2 regions of the Bacillus paralicheniformis genome follow, and region 1 is predicted to be linked to the other one. Evidence: predicted binding sites of a transcription regulator. Region 1 holds the regulator's gene; the other holds the start of a gene.
The links. The regulator LexA, encoded in region 1, represses DNA repair genes until DNA is damaged. The targets are predictions, from matches to a motif close to CGAACATATGTTCG.

Region 1 (6,877 bases):
CTCGTCCAATGATAATCGTAAAACAGCTTGAACATGACAGACTCTCTTCCAAAATAATGGCTGGCAAATTCCTCTTCTATCAAATACGTATAATAATGGCGTTCCATCACTGTCTCATCCCCCTGTATCGAAGAATATATGCTTTCTATTATACAAAAGGGGGTTAGAAATAATTGTCTGATGATGATAAAAGAAGCGACTAATTTTGTCGAAATGAAAAAAAGAGAATGATCCGCAGATCATTCTCTTTCATATGCCCGATTAGCGATTTAACAGTTTTTTCACCCGGTCAACTACATTCGCAGGCGTAAAACCGTATTCTTTCATGATCGTTTCGCCGGGAGCTGAAGCACCGAAATGGTCGATTCCGAGAATGTCCCCGTCAGTGCCGGTATATCTCTCCCATCCGAGCGGTGATCCCATTTCAATTGCGAGACGCTTTGTCACATCAGTTGGAAGAACAGCGTTTTTATATTCGGCCGGCTGCTTGTCGAAACGATCCCAAGACGGAACGCTGACAACGGATACGTCAATGCCTTCTTTTTTCAGCTCGCTTTGTGCTTCAAGCGCAAGGCCAACTTCAGATCCGCTCGCAAGCAAGATCGCTTGCGGTTTTTCGTTTTGGCTTTTCGAAACGACATATCCACCTTTTTCAACGCCTTCATAAGCTGCTTCAGGAGACTGATCGATTGTCGGCAAGTTTTGACGTGTCAACACAAGCGCAGTCGGCTGACTTTTTGATTGAAGCGCCAGTTTCCAGGCTGCTGCTGTTTCATTTCCGTCTGCAGGTCTGATGACGGACAAGTTCGGCATCGCACGAAGTGATGCCAGCTGTTCAATCGGCTCATGAGTCGGTCCGTCTTCTCCGACGGCAATGCTGTCATGTGTAAACACATATGTGACAGGAAGCCCCATTAATGCCGCAAGACGGATCGCAGGTCTCAGATAGTCGGAGAAAACGAAGAACGTTCCGCCGAATACGCGAAGGCCACCGTGGAGAGCCATTCCGTTCAAAGCTGCTCCCATCGCAAATTCACGTACACCGAACCAGATATTTCTGCCGGCGTAATCTCTCGCTGAAAAATCTCCGCCGTTTTTGATTGTCGTTTTGTTGGAGCCGGCCAAGTCAGCGGATCCGCCAAAGAAGAACGGCACTTGTTGTGCGATTCCGTTTAATACTTCCCCTGAGGATGCACGCGAAGCAAGGCTGCTTCCTTTCTCATACGCAGGTACTTTCTGATCCCAACCTTCAGGAAGCTCGCCCTTCATCGCAAGTTCAAGCTCTTCGGCAAGTTCCGGGTGGGCTTTCTTGTATGCGGAGAACAGCTCGTTCCATTCCGCCTCTTTTTTCTTGCCCGCTTCTTTCACTGTTTCGTTAAAGTGTTCGTACACTTCAGAAGGGACATGAAAATCTTCTTCGTATGTCCATTCATACGCTTCCTTCGTTAATTTCGCCTCTTCTGAGCCAAGCGGAGCACCGTGAACGCCGGATGTTCCCGCGCGGTTTGGAGAGCCGAAACCGATCGTTGTTTTCACTTCAATTAATGTCGGCTGCTTTTCATTTTGTTTCGCTTTCTCGACGGCCGCCGTAATCTCGGCAATGTTATTGCCGTCTTCAACATAAAGCACTTCCCAATTCATCGCTTCAAAACGCTGCTTCACATTTTCAGAGAATGAGCGGTTTAATTCACCGTCAAGCGAAATGTCATTTGAATCATAAAGCACGATGAGACGGCCGAGTTTCAAATGTCCCGCAAGCGAAGCCGCTTCCGATGAAATTCCCTCCATCAAGTCTCCGTCACCGCAAATGCTGTATGTATAATGATCAACGACGCGATAGTCGTCACGGTTGTAAGTTTCCGCAAGGTGACGTTCAGCAAGCGCCATTCCGACAGCCATTCCGATTCCTTGGCCAAGCGGGCCTGTCGTCGCATCTACACCCGGAGTATGTCCGAATTCCGGATGTCCAGGCGTTTTGCTTCCCCATTGGCGGAAATTCTTGAGGTCTTCAATTGAAACGTCATACCCGCTTAAGTGAAGCATGCTGTACAGAAGCATTGATCCGTGTCCGGCGGACAGCACAAAACGGTCCCTGTTAAACCAATTCGGATTTTCAGGGCTGACATTCATCATTTTTGTCCAAAGCGCATAAGCCATCGGAGCAGTCCCCATCGGCATGCCGGGGTGACCGGATTTAGCTTTTTCAATCGCGTCTATGGAGAGTGTTCGTATTGTTGCGACAGATTTTAATTCAATCGTTTTCATTATGATCCCCTTCCTGTATGGACTCTACTTTCTTATCATAAATCTACCCATCGGTTTTCACAACCATTTCAGCTCAAAAGCAGTGAAAAATGACGAATCTTTACCTTCATTTTAAATTGTAGTATATACAAAAAGGGAATACGATATCGGCGTATTCCCCAAATTAATGCAATCGGCGGTTTCTTTTTTCCTGTTTGAGCTTTTCAGGCGTCACATCATTACCTTCAGGATCAACAATCGTCACAGTTTTCAACGTGTTTTTCATAGACGCGCGGACGCCTTGAAGATATTCCTGGCGAAGCTTCTGCTGTTCTGCTTTTTCTTCGTCTGTTAAAGATCCGCTCTTTGCTTTTTTGGCAAGCTCGTTAATTCTGGCTATTTTTTCATTAGAAATCATAAGATACTCCTTTGATTCGGTATATATCCATCATACTACTAAATCCGCTTTCGTTTGACAACAGATTAGTCTGCAAGGCCGTCCTTATACTCCTGGTAGCGGCGGTGAACGGTTGCTTTTGAAATGCTGTATCCGAACCCTCTCAACACGGCTGCAATCTCCGCAAACGTCAGCTTGTTCTCCCTGAGCCTGACGATTTCTGAAAGAGGCGCTTCGATCCGCTCTCTCCCGCCGCCTTCATTGCGGTGTTTCAGATTCCTCTCCGGGCGGTAGCCGTTTTCGACCGCCTTCTTCATTCCCCGCTTAATTTTCAGGTTATGTATTTTCCGCTGGTATTCTTCGACAATGCCGACAATCTCCAAAACCATCGAATCCGCTTCGGAAAGCTCAAGTTTTCCCCGGTGAGCCAGCGTGTAGATTTGAACGCCTTCTTTATATAAACAGTGAAGAAGGGCAATTTTGGCATTCCCTCTTCCAAGTCGCGTATCATCCTGTATTAAAACTGCGTCAATGTCTGATGTTTTGATTTCCTCGAGCAGATCGAAGACGCCGTCGCGGTCCATCTCATATCCGCTCGCCTGTTCGGAAATGACGTTCACGACGTTCATCCCGTGCTCGGCGGCAAGCGACTGGAGCTCTTCAGCCTGCCGTTTTAATGAGGTTTCCTGCTGCTCCTTCGCAGTGCTTACCCTGGTGTAAATAATCGCATTCATGGAAATCCCCTCAATCATTTATTCTACAACTGCAAGCTGATATTGATCGGAGTGCTGTTTGGCTACCGGCAGGACCAAAACATCGCCCGGTTTAATAACGGAGGTCGGCAGATTGTTTTTATCGGCGACCCATTCGATGAATTTTTGTTTGTCAGCGGGTTTTCCGCCTTTGATCCGGTCGGCCAGCTCCCACAATGTATCGCCTTCCTGCACTTCTATTTTAACATATTGCTTTCTTTCTTCGATTTTACCGGCAAAAGACACAAACAGAATACAGCAGCTGATCACAGCAGTAAACAGACTGACAAAAATCAATGATTCTCTTTTCATATCCATCACCCCAGAATGTTTGTTCGGTTTTATGATTTCAGTATACATACGAACAAATGTTTCTGTCAATCGTTTTTTTCGAACCTATGTTTGTACTCAAAGGAAAAACATGCTATAATCTAGCTAAAATCGACGTTTTGAGGTGCAAAAAATGACGAAGCTATCAAAAAGACAACTTGATATTTTGCGTTTCATTAAAGAAGAAGTGAAACGCAAAGGCTATCCGCCTTCCGTCAGGGAGATCGGAGAAGCGGTCGGCCTGGCGTCAAGTTCAACGGTACACGGCCACTTGGCAAGGCTTGAAACGAAGGGATTGATCAGAAGGGATCCGACGAAGCCGAGAGCGATCGAAATTCTCGATACAGAGGAAGAAATTCACATTCCAAAAAACCAGGTTGTCAATGTCCCGGTCATCGGAAAGGTGACGGCCGGTACGCCGATTACCGCAGTCGAAAACATTGAGGAATACTTTCCGCTTCCAGACCGCCTGGCGCCGCCGGATGAGCATGTCTTTATGCTGGAGATCATGGGCGAAAGCATGATCGATGCCGGAATTCTTGATCAGGATTATGTGATAGTCAAACAGCAGAATACCGCAAACAACGGAGATATCGTCGTTGCGATGACCGAAGACGACGAAGCGACTGTTAAGCGGTTTTTCAAGGAAGAAACCCATATCCGCCTTCAGCCGGAAAACCCGACGATGGAACCGATCATCCTCCAGAATGTGACGATTCTCGGAAAAGTCATTGGCGTATTCCGCACGGTTCATTAAAAAACGGACTCATCAGCAAAACCGCCGGTCGGCGGTTTTTTTTCGCACGAAAAAACAGGCTCACATCCATACGGAAATGAAGGATGCGAGCCTGAAACAGAGGGATTGATCATATGCTTACATTACCATTATCCCCCAAACAAGTTTTCCTGTCAACAAAAATGTTTCCTTGAGGAAACATTTATCGTTGTCTCCCTTTTATCGAACGATAAACAAAATTCTCGTCCCGTCAGCGTAATCGCTCAGCCTGTTCCCGACCCAGGAGCCGGCTCCGCGGTTATCCGATGAGCTGACATATCTGACCGACGCTCCTTTTCCCCCTTCTTCACACATGGCCATCGGCCATTCGTCACGGTCAAAGCCCGGCTTAGTCGGAATCCCCTTTAATGATTCCTGACGGCGCTTATCCGCTCCAGATCTTTCAATTGTGCAGACATCTGAATGGCCCGCTTTGATCGCATCGCTTATATGAGCACCTGTTTCAGGATAGCGCGATGCCGGAAAATACAATACGTCATCATACCTTGCAGCGCCTTCGGCATGCTGAGGAGAATATGCAGCCCCTCCCGAAAGCCCAAGCAGCACCAATGCGGAAAACAGCAGATGAACCGCCCATTTTTTGATCATGACAAAAACAACCTCCTCTTGTATATGCTGGTGTCACTAACAGATTAAGAGAGAATTGTTTTTGCTTTTCGGGCTCTTTGTGAAAAAGACGTTTAGAATGTGTAAATAAACGTAAGTTAAATGCTCGGGGCATACCCGTGAAAAACTGCATGTGCTTTTTGCGTCCGCTCTAAACGTATACACGGCTGCCGTCAGGAAACATGCGGCAGCCGGATATGCAAATTTTTTCATCGTTGTATTTTTTAAAAATGATTCATTCACACAACAAAAAAACAGGCGGAAAATCCGCCTGTTTATACGGCAACTTCAAATGTCAGCTTGTCGCCGTGCTTATAGTCAATTAATTTAAAATCATCGATTGTAAAGTCATAAAAGTTTTTGATGTCCGGGTTGATCCACAGCTTCGGCGCTTCATATTGCTCGCGTTTCATCTGAATGTTTAAATTATCGATGTGACGGGTATAGATGTGACAGTCGCCGATATTGAAGATGTATTCGCCCAGCTCATAACCGAGGACTTGGGCGATCATGCGCTGCAAGACGTTATATTGGAACACATTGAACGGGTTGCCAAGCGCCATGTCATTGCTTCTCGCTCTTACTTCCAAAGAGAGCTTTCCTTCTTTCACATACCATTGCGTCTCATAGACGCAGGGCGTCAAGGCCATGCCGTCCAAGTCATCGGGATTCCACAGCATGGTCAAATGCCTGCGTGAAGACGGATTATGCTTTAACTGATGGAGCAAATAATCCACTTGATCGGCTTTCTGCCCGTTAACCGTTCTGTTTTTCTTCGCTAATTGATAGCCGTAGGCTGCTCCGATTGTGCCGTCTTCAAGCCGCCATTGATCCCAAATATGAACCCCCATATCGTTCAAAACTTGAACATCATTGGATTTCAGCTGCCAGATCCAAAGCAGCTCTTTGATGGCCGTTTTCCACGCCACCTTCTTCGTCGTCAAAATCGGCACTTCCGAATTGTCAAACCGCATTTTTTCGCTCATGATGCTCAGCGTATGAGCCGGCGTTCCGTCTGAATCCCACTTCGTCCGGACCTGATATTCTTCATCGGAGATCCCTGATTCAATAATTTTTTGAATGATTGCATTGTATTGCTGGTCATAATGGCTCATCTTATCCTCTCCTCTTTCCACATGATATGTATAAAATGAGTTTTTTTCAAGATTTAAGATCATACGCGGGTTTGATAAATCTCCAACGCTTTCTTGATAACATTTTTATCGTATCCGGTGACATCATGGATTTTCTCAGTCCAGCCTTCAATTGTGTCCGGCTTCGCTTCTCTGTATAATCCTTTGCTCGTGCTAAGATATATGTCCCAGCCGCTGAATTCCCAATGCGCGATTTCATGTTGAAACGGAATTCTGCATTCCAGTAATGGCGCAGGCTTCAATGCCGCTTGCGAGCATTCAGCTGCCTCCCAAAAAACGGACATGTCAACAGGCTCTGTAGAGTAGACTTGAGTTGACACCTTTCCGTTCGGCCGATGGTAAAGGACCTTAACTCCGCCGGTTGTCGGCTTGACTTGAATTTGTGCTGCCGGGAAAAAACCGTCCAGCTTTTCACTGGTATAATCTTCACATTCGCAGTCGATCAGAATCGGCTGCAGCCATTGATCTCCCAGATCACATAAAAAGCGCCGTCCTCTTTCATCAAGCGCGATGACTGCGGCATGCGCGCGTTCTGTTTTGAACGAACGGCCGATCGGAAAAGCTTCCACTCCGTCTTTTGTAAACTCGTCCAGCAGCC
Region 2 (6,877 bases), 950 kb from region 1:
GGGAGGAACGGACAGAAAGCTGGCAAAAGCCATCGTCAAATCTCTGAAAAAGTCTGACTTTTCCGCAGAATTGGTCAAAGTGGACGGGAAATTTGCCGGAACTGCCGAGGAAAACATCAATAATGAAAGCCAGTCAGGAATGAGCGTGCAGCTTGAAATCAGCACGGCTCAAAGGAAAGAGTTTTTCGAAGACTTTTCCTATAAAGAGAGGGAGGAAACAAAAACGAGAACATTCCGCAAATATGTCAAGGCGGTCCGAAGGGTGCTGCAGGACAGATGCTGAAAATGGAAACTCGTGTTATTCTGTGTATGAACTGCTAAAACACGAAGGAGGAATAAAAAATGGAACGAAAAGACCGCATCGTTCAGGAATTTATGTCCCACCGCCTGGTGACAGAAGAACTAATTCAAAAGATTGATGAAAAACATCTCGATTACAAACCGACTGAAACGTCGATGCCAGCGAAGGAACTTGTCACGCATATGCTGCAATCTTTCTATGCCTTTGCTTCGGCGGCAAAAGAAGGAAACGGAGAGTCTTTTAAAAAGAAGCCGGAAGAAACAGGGTCAAGCCTGAGCGAGCTCGCCAAAACGTATACAGAAAAAACAAAAAAGCTGCTTGAATCTTTTACGGATGAAGAATTGGATCGTGAGGTCGATTTGACCGGCGTCTTCGGACGGAAAGTAGCCGGCGAACAGCTGCTGCAGCTAGCGATCGGACACGAAATTCATCACAAAGGCAATCTGTTTGTTTATGTGCGTGAAATGGGACACACGGATCTGCCTTTGTACGTAAAAATTCATTGATTACGGGAGCCTGAAGATCACCCCTCCTTGAAAGAAAACCGGCTCAAAAGGAATACGAAAGCAGCCGGGTGTACACATTATGAGTAAAAGCAAAAGGAGGGTGTCAGCATGAATACGCATCGTGCCCAGGAAATCGTCGAATCACCCGACATGGTTGATGTTACTTATAACGGCAGGCCGATTTATATTCAGCATGTCAACGAACAAAATGAAACCGCAAGAATTTTTCCGCTCGGCCAGCCGGAGAACGAGCAGGAAGTACCGCTCGCAAATTTGAAAGAGCATTAAAAAGCAACCCCTTCAAATGAAGGGGTTTTGTATTTGTCTTATCACTCGGCCATCAAAAAAACACCCGAAAGCCCGAGTGTTTAATTTATGATTTTTGCAAGTCCTCTTACTGCCAGCCTCAGCACATAAAACAACGGCTCAAGCAAATCAACGAGATAAAGATAATCCCATTTATTATCATTTTGTTTCTTCTTTTTCTTCAACAGCTGTTTCTCCCTTCCTGACTTTAATGGGGTTATTTCATATACGGACGCGCCTTCTTTAAGTTTCAAATTACGGGTGAAATTTGTTTTTTCTGTCGGCCCATTGTTTCTGAAGCCAGTTTTTTTTATAAAGATAAGCGATCAATTCCATCCACAGCTTAGGAAGCCTTTGCGGGAAACGGCTTTTTTTATAAATGGTTTGATAGGCTGTTTTTAAGTCATCCCACTGTCTGCATTCTTTCGTCTGCAAAAACCTGGCCACATCGATGACTTTGATTGTCCCAGCCGGCGTCAGTATCAGGTTTCTGAGGTGGATATCGGATGGATTCAACCCTTTCCGCTTCGCATCGTTCAATGCGCGGTCGACCTCGCAGATCATGTCATCATCGATCGGAATGCCTTTGTTTAAACACTCATAAAAAGTGTATCCTTTAATATACTCCATTAAAATATATGATGGCCCTGTTTCATATATATCAGGATAATAATTCGAATCAGAAAGCTTTTTGTAAATCTCCGCTTCCCTTGCGGCAATGTTCTTAAATTCGGGAAAAAAGACTTTAAGAGCCATTTCCCTGCCCTCTTCAGTCAGCTTAAAAACGTATGCGCTCCTGCCTTTCCCGATCAACTCTAAGTCATCGGGTTTTTGGATAAGTTTATTGAACTTTTTTTTCGTATTATACTTTACGGCCTCTGCATAGGTTTGCGCCTTTTTCACGCCGAACTCACCTTCTTTTTAAGGGCTGGTCAAACGAAAAACTCTCTATAATGTTGTTTATACATGAGAACGAGGGGTTTTGCACCTTAAATGCTTTTGAGTTCTTCATATTGGTTTAAAAATGTAACATTCGTAAACCGGTTGTCATCTAATTGCTTTTTTAGATTAATTTTTAAAAGCGTTGGTCAAACTATGGATATGATCGTTAAGGCAAAAAAGAAGGTGATATTGATGAACAGCCAAAGCAAGTTCAAAATCGGTTTATTGCTTATTGGAAGTCTGCTGGCCGCGCTCAGCTTTCACCTGGAGGCCCTGGCGGAAAAGCCGGCTAAAGTTCAAATCCAGCTTGAAAAGGTTTATCTGGACGGGGACGTTGGAATCGAAAATAAAGTAGAGGCCGCTCGAACACTGGAAGACTTTAAAGCTGCTTATAAAGGGTGGCAGCTCATCGATCAGAAAAAGGGGTTTATTCTGTTTCGCAAACAGGTGGACGATATTTCTCCCCTCAGCAAAACAAACGGTTATATCGGAGTGACGGAAGACGGCGTGATTTCGACTTTTCACGGCCGCCCGGGCATATTATCAGAGCCGATTCAATCGTTTTTTCAGATTGATATAAAGCGCCTGGAAAGCCGGATGGCGGATGATTTGCGCAAAGGGATCCCATACCGCACGAAAAAGGAATTTGAACATGTCATTGAAGCCGTAAAATCATCCGGAAGCCAACATCATGTAAAAGATATGAAGACATGACGCTGTTATGTCTTTTTTCAGCTGCAGACAGAAGCCATTTTTAGCGAACATATGTTAACTTTTTCATTCTAGCTTTGCCTGTTTTGTGTTACAATGAAGAGCAGTCAAAGAGGTGAATGAACGTTGATCGAATTCGTAAAAGGGACGATTGATTATGTATCGCCCCAATATATTGTCATTGAAAACGGCGGGATCGGCTATCAGATCTTTACGCCAAATCCGTTTATTTATAAGAAAAACAGCAACGAAACAATCTATACATACCATTATGTAAGAGAAGATACGAATGCGCTGTACGGCTTTTCGACAAGGGAAGAAAAAATGCTGTTTACGAAAATGCTGAATGTTACGGGAATCGGCCCGAAAGGAGCGCTTGCGATCCTCGCTTCCGGCGATCCGGGAGCGGTGATTGAAGCGATCGAGAATGAGGATGAAGCGTTTCTCGTCAAGTTCCCCGGCGTAGGCAAAAAAACGGCAAGGCAGATCATCCTTGATCTGAAAGGGAAGCTTGCGGACGCCGTTCCTGAAATCGCGGCCGATCTGTTTAACCATGAAGAGCGGGAGCAAATTCATGAAGCGGAAACGGCTCTTGAGGAGGCGCTTGAAGCATTAAGAGCGCTCGGCTATTCCGACCGGGAAATTAAAAAAGTCCAGCCTCATTTGAAAAAGGAAGAGGCGCTTTCGACGGATCAATACGTTAAAAAAGCATTGCAAAAATTGTTAAAGTAAGGTGATATCATGGATGAGCGGCTTGTATCAAGTGAACTAGACAACCATGAATCAGCGATCGAGCAAAGTCTGCGTCCGCAAAGACTGGCTCAGTATATCGGCCAGGAAAAAGTGAAAGACAACCTCAAGGTATTCATTGAAGCTGCGAAAATGCGGGAAGAAACGCTTGACCATGTCTTGTTGTACGGGCCGCCGGGATTGGGAAAAACGACGCTCGCTGCGATCATCGCCAACGAAATGGGAGTCAATCTCAGAACGACGTCAGGTCCGGCGATCGAGCGCCCCGGCGATTTGGCGGCGATATTAACGGCTCTGGAGCCAGGTGACGTTTTATTTATTGACGAGATCCACCGTCTGCACCGTTCGATCGAAGAGGTGCTGTATCCTGCGATGGAAGATTTCTGCCTTGATATCGTGATCGGCAAAGGGCCGTCGGCGCGTTCTGTGAGGCTCGATCTTCCTCCTTTTACCCTTGTCGGCGCGACCACAAGGGTCGGGCTTTTAACCGCGCCTCTCAGGGACAGGTTCGGCGTTCTGTCAAGGCTTGAGTATTACACGCGTGACGAGCTTTCAGACATCGTGATCAGAACGGCGGAGCTGTTTGAGGTTGACATCGATTCGCTCTCGGCTCTCGAAATCGCGAGACGGTCAAGAGGGACGCCGCGGATTGCCAACAGGCTTTTGAGGAGGGTCAGAGATTTTGCCCAGGTGCTTGGAAACAGCTCCATCACGGAGGAAGTGGCGGTGGATGCGCTTGAACGCCTCCAGGTTGATAAACTCGGGCTTGATCATATCGACCGCAAGCTTTTAATGGGCATGATCGAAAAATTTGGCGGCGGTCCAGTCGGCATCGATACGATTTCGGCTACCATCGGTGAGGAGTCTCACACGATCGAGGATGTGTATGAGCCGTATCTTCTTCAAATCGGTTTTATTCAAAGAACGCCGCGGGGGCGCATCGTAACCCCTGATGTATACAGCCACTTTAAAATGGAGGTTCCGAACCGTGACTGAATTTCCAAAGATTTTAATGGTGCTGGGCGCCGTCATTTTTGGCATCGGTTTATTCATGCAAGTCATCGGCAGGCTCCCCGGCGATATTTTTGTAAAAAAGGGAAACGTGACATTTTTCTTTCCGGTTGTTACATGCATTGTCATCAGCATCATTCTGTCCGTGGTGTTTTCGTTTTTCGGACGAATGAAATGACGCGACATTCAAGTCTATAGATAGAGTAAGGTGAAAAAAGATGAAAGTAGAATTATTCGATTTTGACTTGCCTGAACGCCTTATCGCACAGGTTCCTTTAAAAGAGCGGGATGCGTCCAGGCTGATGGTGCTGGATAAAAAAACAGGAGAAATCACTCACAGCACGTTTAAGCACGTGATTGATTTTCTGAACGCGGGCGATTGCATCGTGTTGAATGATACGAGGGTGCTACCGGCCCGCTTGTACGGAGTCAAGGAAGAGACGGGCGCAAAGGTTGAAGTTCTTCTGTTAAAACAGGAGGAAGGGGACGTATGGGAAACGCTTGTCAAGCCCGCAAAGCGGGTCAAGCGCGGAACCGTTCTTTCGTTTGGAGACGGCCGTCTAACGGCGGTCTGCACAGAAGAGCTCGAGCACGGCGGAAGAAAAATTGAATTCCGCTATGAAGGAATTTTTTACGAGGTGCTCGAATCGCTCGGCGAAATGCCTCTGCCTCCTTATATTAAAGAACAGCTCGATGACAGAGAGCGCTATCAGACGGTTTACTCAAAGAAACAAGGATCGGCGGCTGCGCCGACGGCCGGGCTGCATTTTACGGAAGAGATTCTGGATGCGCTCAGGAAAAAAGGCGTGCATATTGCGTTTATTACCCTTCACGTCGGGCTCGGGACATTCCGGCCTGTCAGTGCGGAAAATGTAGAGGAACACGATATGCATGCCGAGTTTTATGAAATGTCGGAAGAAACGGCAGCATTGTTAAACCGCGTCAGACAGGAAGGCGGAAAAATCATTTCCGTCGGCACGACATCGACGAGGACGCTTGAGACCATCGCTTCCGAACATGACGGCCGCTTCCGGGAAGCGAGAGGCTGGACATCGATTTTTATTTATCCAGGCTACACATTCCGGGCGATTGACGGGATGATTACCAATTTTCATCTTCCGAAATCGTCCCTCATTATGCTTGTCAGCGCGCTCGCAGGCAGAGAGCATGTGCTTTCTGCCTACCGCGCCGCAGTGGAACACGAATACCGCTTCTTCAGCTTCGGAGATGCCATGTTGATCAAATAAAATTCAAAAAGATTGGAGGGCTCATAATTTGTCGCAGCAACCGATACGCTATGAGTTCATAAAAGCATGTAAACAAACAGGAGCAAGGCTGGGGAGAGTGCACACCCCGCACGGCTCATTTGAAACGCCGGTGTTTATGCCCGTAGGAACGCTCGCCACCGTTAAAACGATGGCGCCGGAAGAGCTGAAAGAAATGGGTGCAGGCATTATTTTAAGCAATACGTACCACCTTTGGCTGAGACCGGGCCATGACATCGTCAAAGAGGCGGGGGGCCTTCATCAGTTTATGAATTGGGACCGCGCCATTTTGACGGATTCAGGCGGCTTTCAGGTGTTTTCCCTGAGCGAGTTCCGCAAAATCGAAGAGGAAGGCGTTCATTTCCGCAATCATTTAAACGGAGACAAGCTGTTTTTATCTCCTGAAAAAGCGATGGACATCCAAAACGCCCTCGGATCAGATATTATGATGGCGTTTGACGAATGCCCGCCGTACCCGGCAGAGTACGATTATATGAAGAGGTCTGTTGAACGGACGAGCCGCTGGGCGGAAAGGTGCCTGAAAGCTCACAAACGCCCTGACGAGCAAGGGCTTTTCGGAATCGTTCAAGGCGGAGAGTACGAAAACTTGAGAAAACAAAGTGCGAAAGACTTGATTTCACTGGATTTTCCGGGATATGCTATAGGTGGACTATCCGTCGGAGAGCCGAAAGACGTGATGAACCGTGTGCTGGAGTTTACAACTCCGCTGCTTCCTGCGGATAAACCGCGCTATTTAATGGGGGTCGGCTCACCGGACTCTCTGATTGACGGAGCCATCCGCGGAGTGGATATGTTCGATTGCGTGCTGCCGACAAGGATAGCGAGAAACGGTACGCTCATGACGAGCGAAGGGCGTCTCGTCGTGAAAAATGCCAAATATGAAAGAGATTTCAGACCGATCGACGAGCAGTGCGACTGCTATACGTGCCGCAATTACTCGCGCGCTTATATCAGACATTTAATCCGCTGTAACGAAACGTTTGGAATTCGTTTAACTTCTTATCATAATCTTTATTTTCTGTTAAAATTAATGGGGCAAGTCAGAGATGCCATTCGTGAAGATC

Region 2: a site for LexA is predicted at 2,814-2,827, ahead of ruvA (Holliday junction branch migration protein RuvA). Genes of this name have one in related genera too.

The regions. Positions count from the first base shown of each region.
Region 1 covers NZ_CP023665.1:2,025,115-2,031,991, reverse strand. Annotated here, with positions in the region: gene sirA (sporulation inhibitor of replication protein SirA) at 1-107, opposite strand, end outside; gene tkt (transketolase) at 262-2,265, opposite strand; gene CP943_RS10485 (DUF896 domain-containing protein) at 2,429-2,662, opposite strand; gene CP943_RS10480 (YneB family resolvase-like protein) at 2,728-3,375, opposite strand; gene yneA (cell division suppressor protein YneA) at 3,394-3,705, opposite strand; gene lexA (transcriptional repressor LexA) at 3,857-4,480, shown strand; gene CP943_RS10460 (NucA/NucB deoxyribonuclease domain-containing protein) at 4,679-5,107, opposite strand; gene CP943_RS10455 (thymidylate synthase) at 5,401-6,240, opposite strand; gene CP943_RS10450 (hypothetical protein) at 6,300-6,877, opposite strand, start outside.
Region 2 covers NZ_CP023665.1:2,978,661-2,985,537, reverse strand. Annotated here, with positions in the region: gene CP943_RS15215 (poly-gamma-glutamate hydrolase family protein) at 1-283, shown strand, start outside; gene CP943_RS15210 (DinB family protein) at 343-807, shown strand; gene CP943_RS15205 (small acid-soluble spore protein H) at 916-1,095, shown strand; gene CP943_RS22845 (hypothetical protein) at 1,176-1,298, opposite strand; gene CP943_RS15200 (protein kinase family protein) at 1,369-2,016, opposite strand; gene CP943_RS15195 (intercompartmental signaling factor BofC) at 2,248-2,769, shown strand; gene ruvA (Holliday junction branch migration protein RuvA) at 2,893-3,498, shown strand; gene ruvB (Holliday junction branch migration DNA helicase RuvB) at 3,508-4,512, shown strand; gene CP943_RS15180 (DUF2905 domain-containing protein) at 4,505-4,705, shown strand; gene queA (tRNA preQ1(34) S-adenosylmethionine ribosyltransferase-isomerase QueA) at 4,746-5,774, shown strand; gene tgt (tRNA guanosine(34) transglycosylase Tgt) at 5,803-6,877, shown strand, end outside.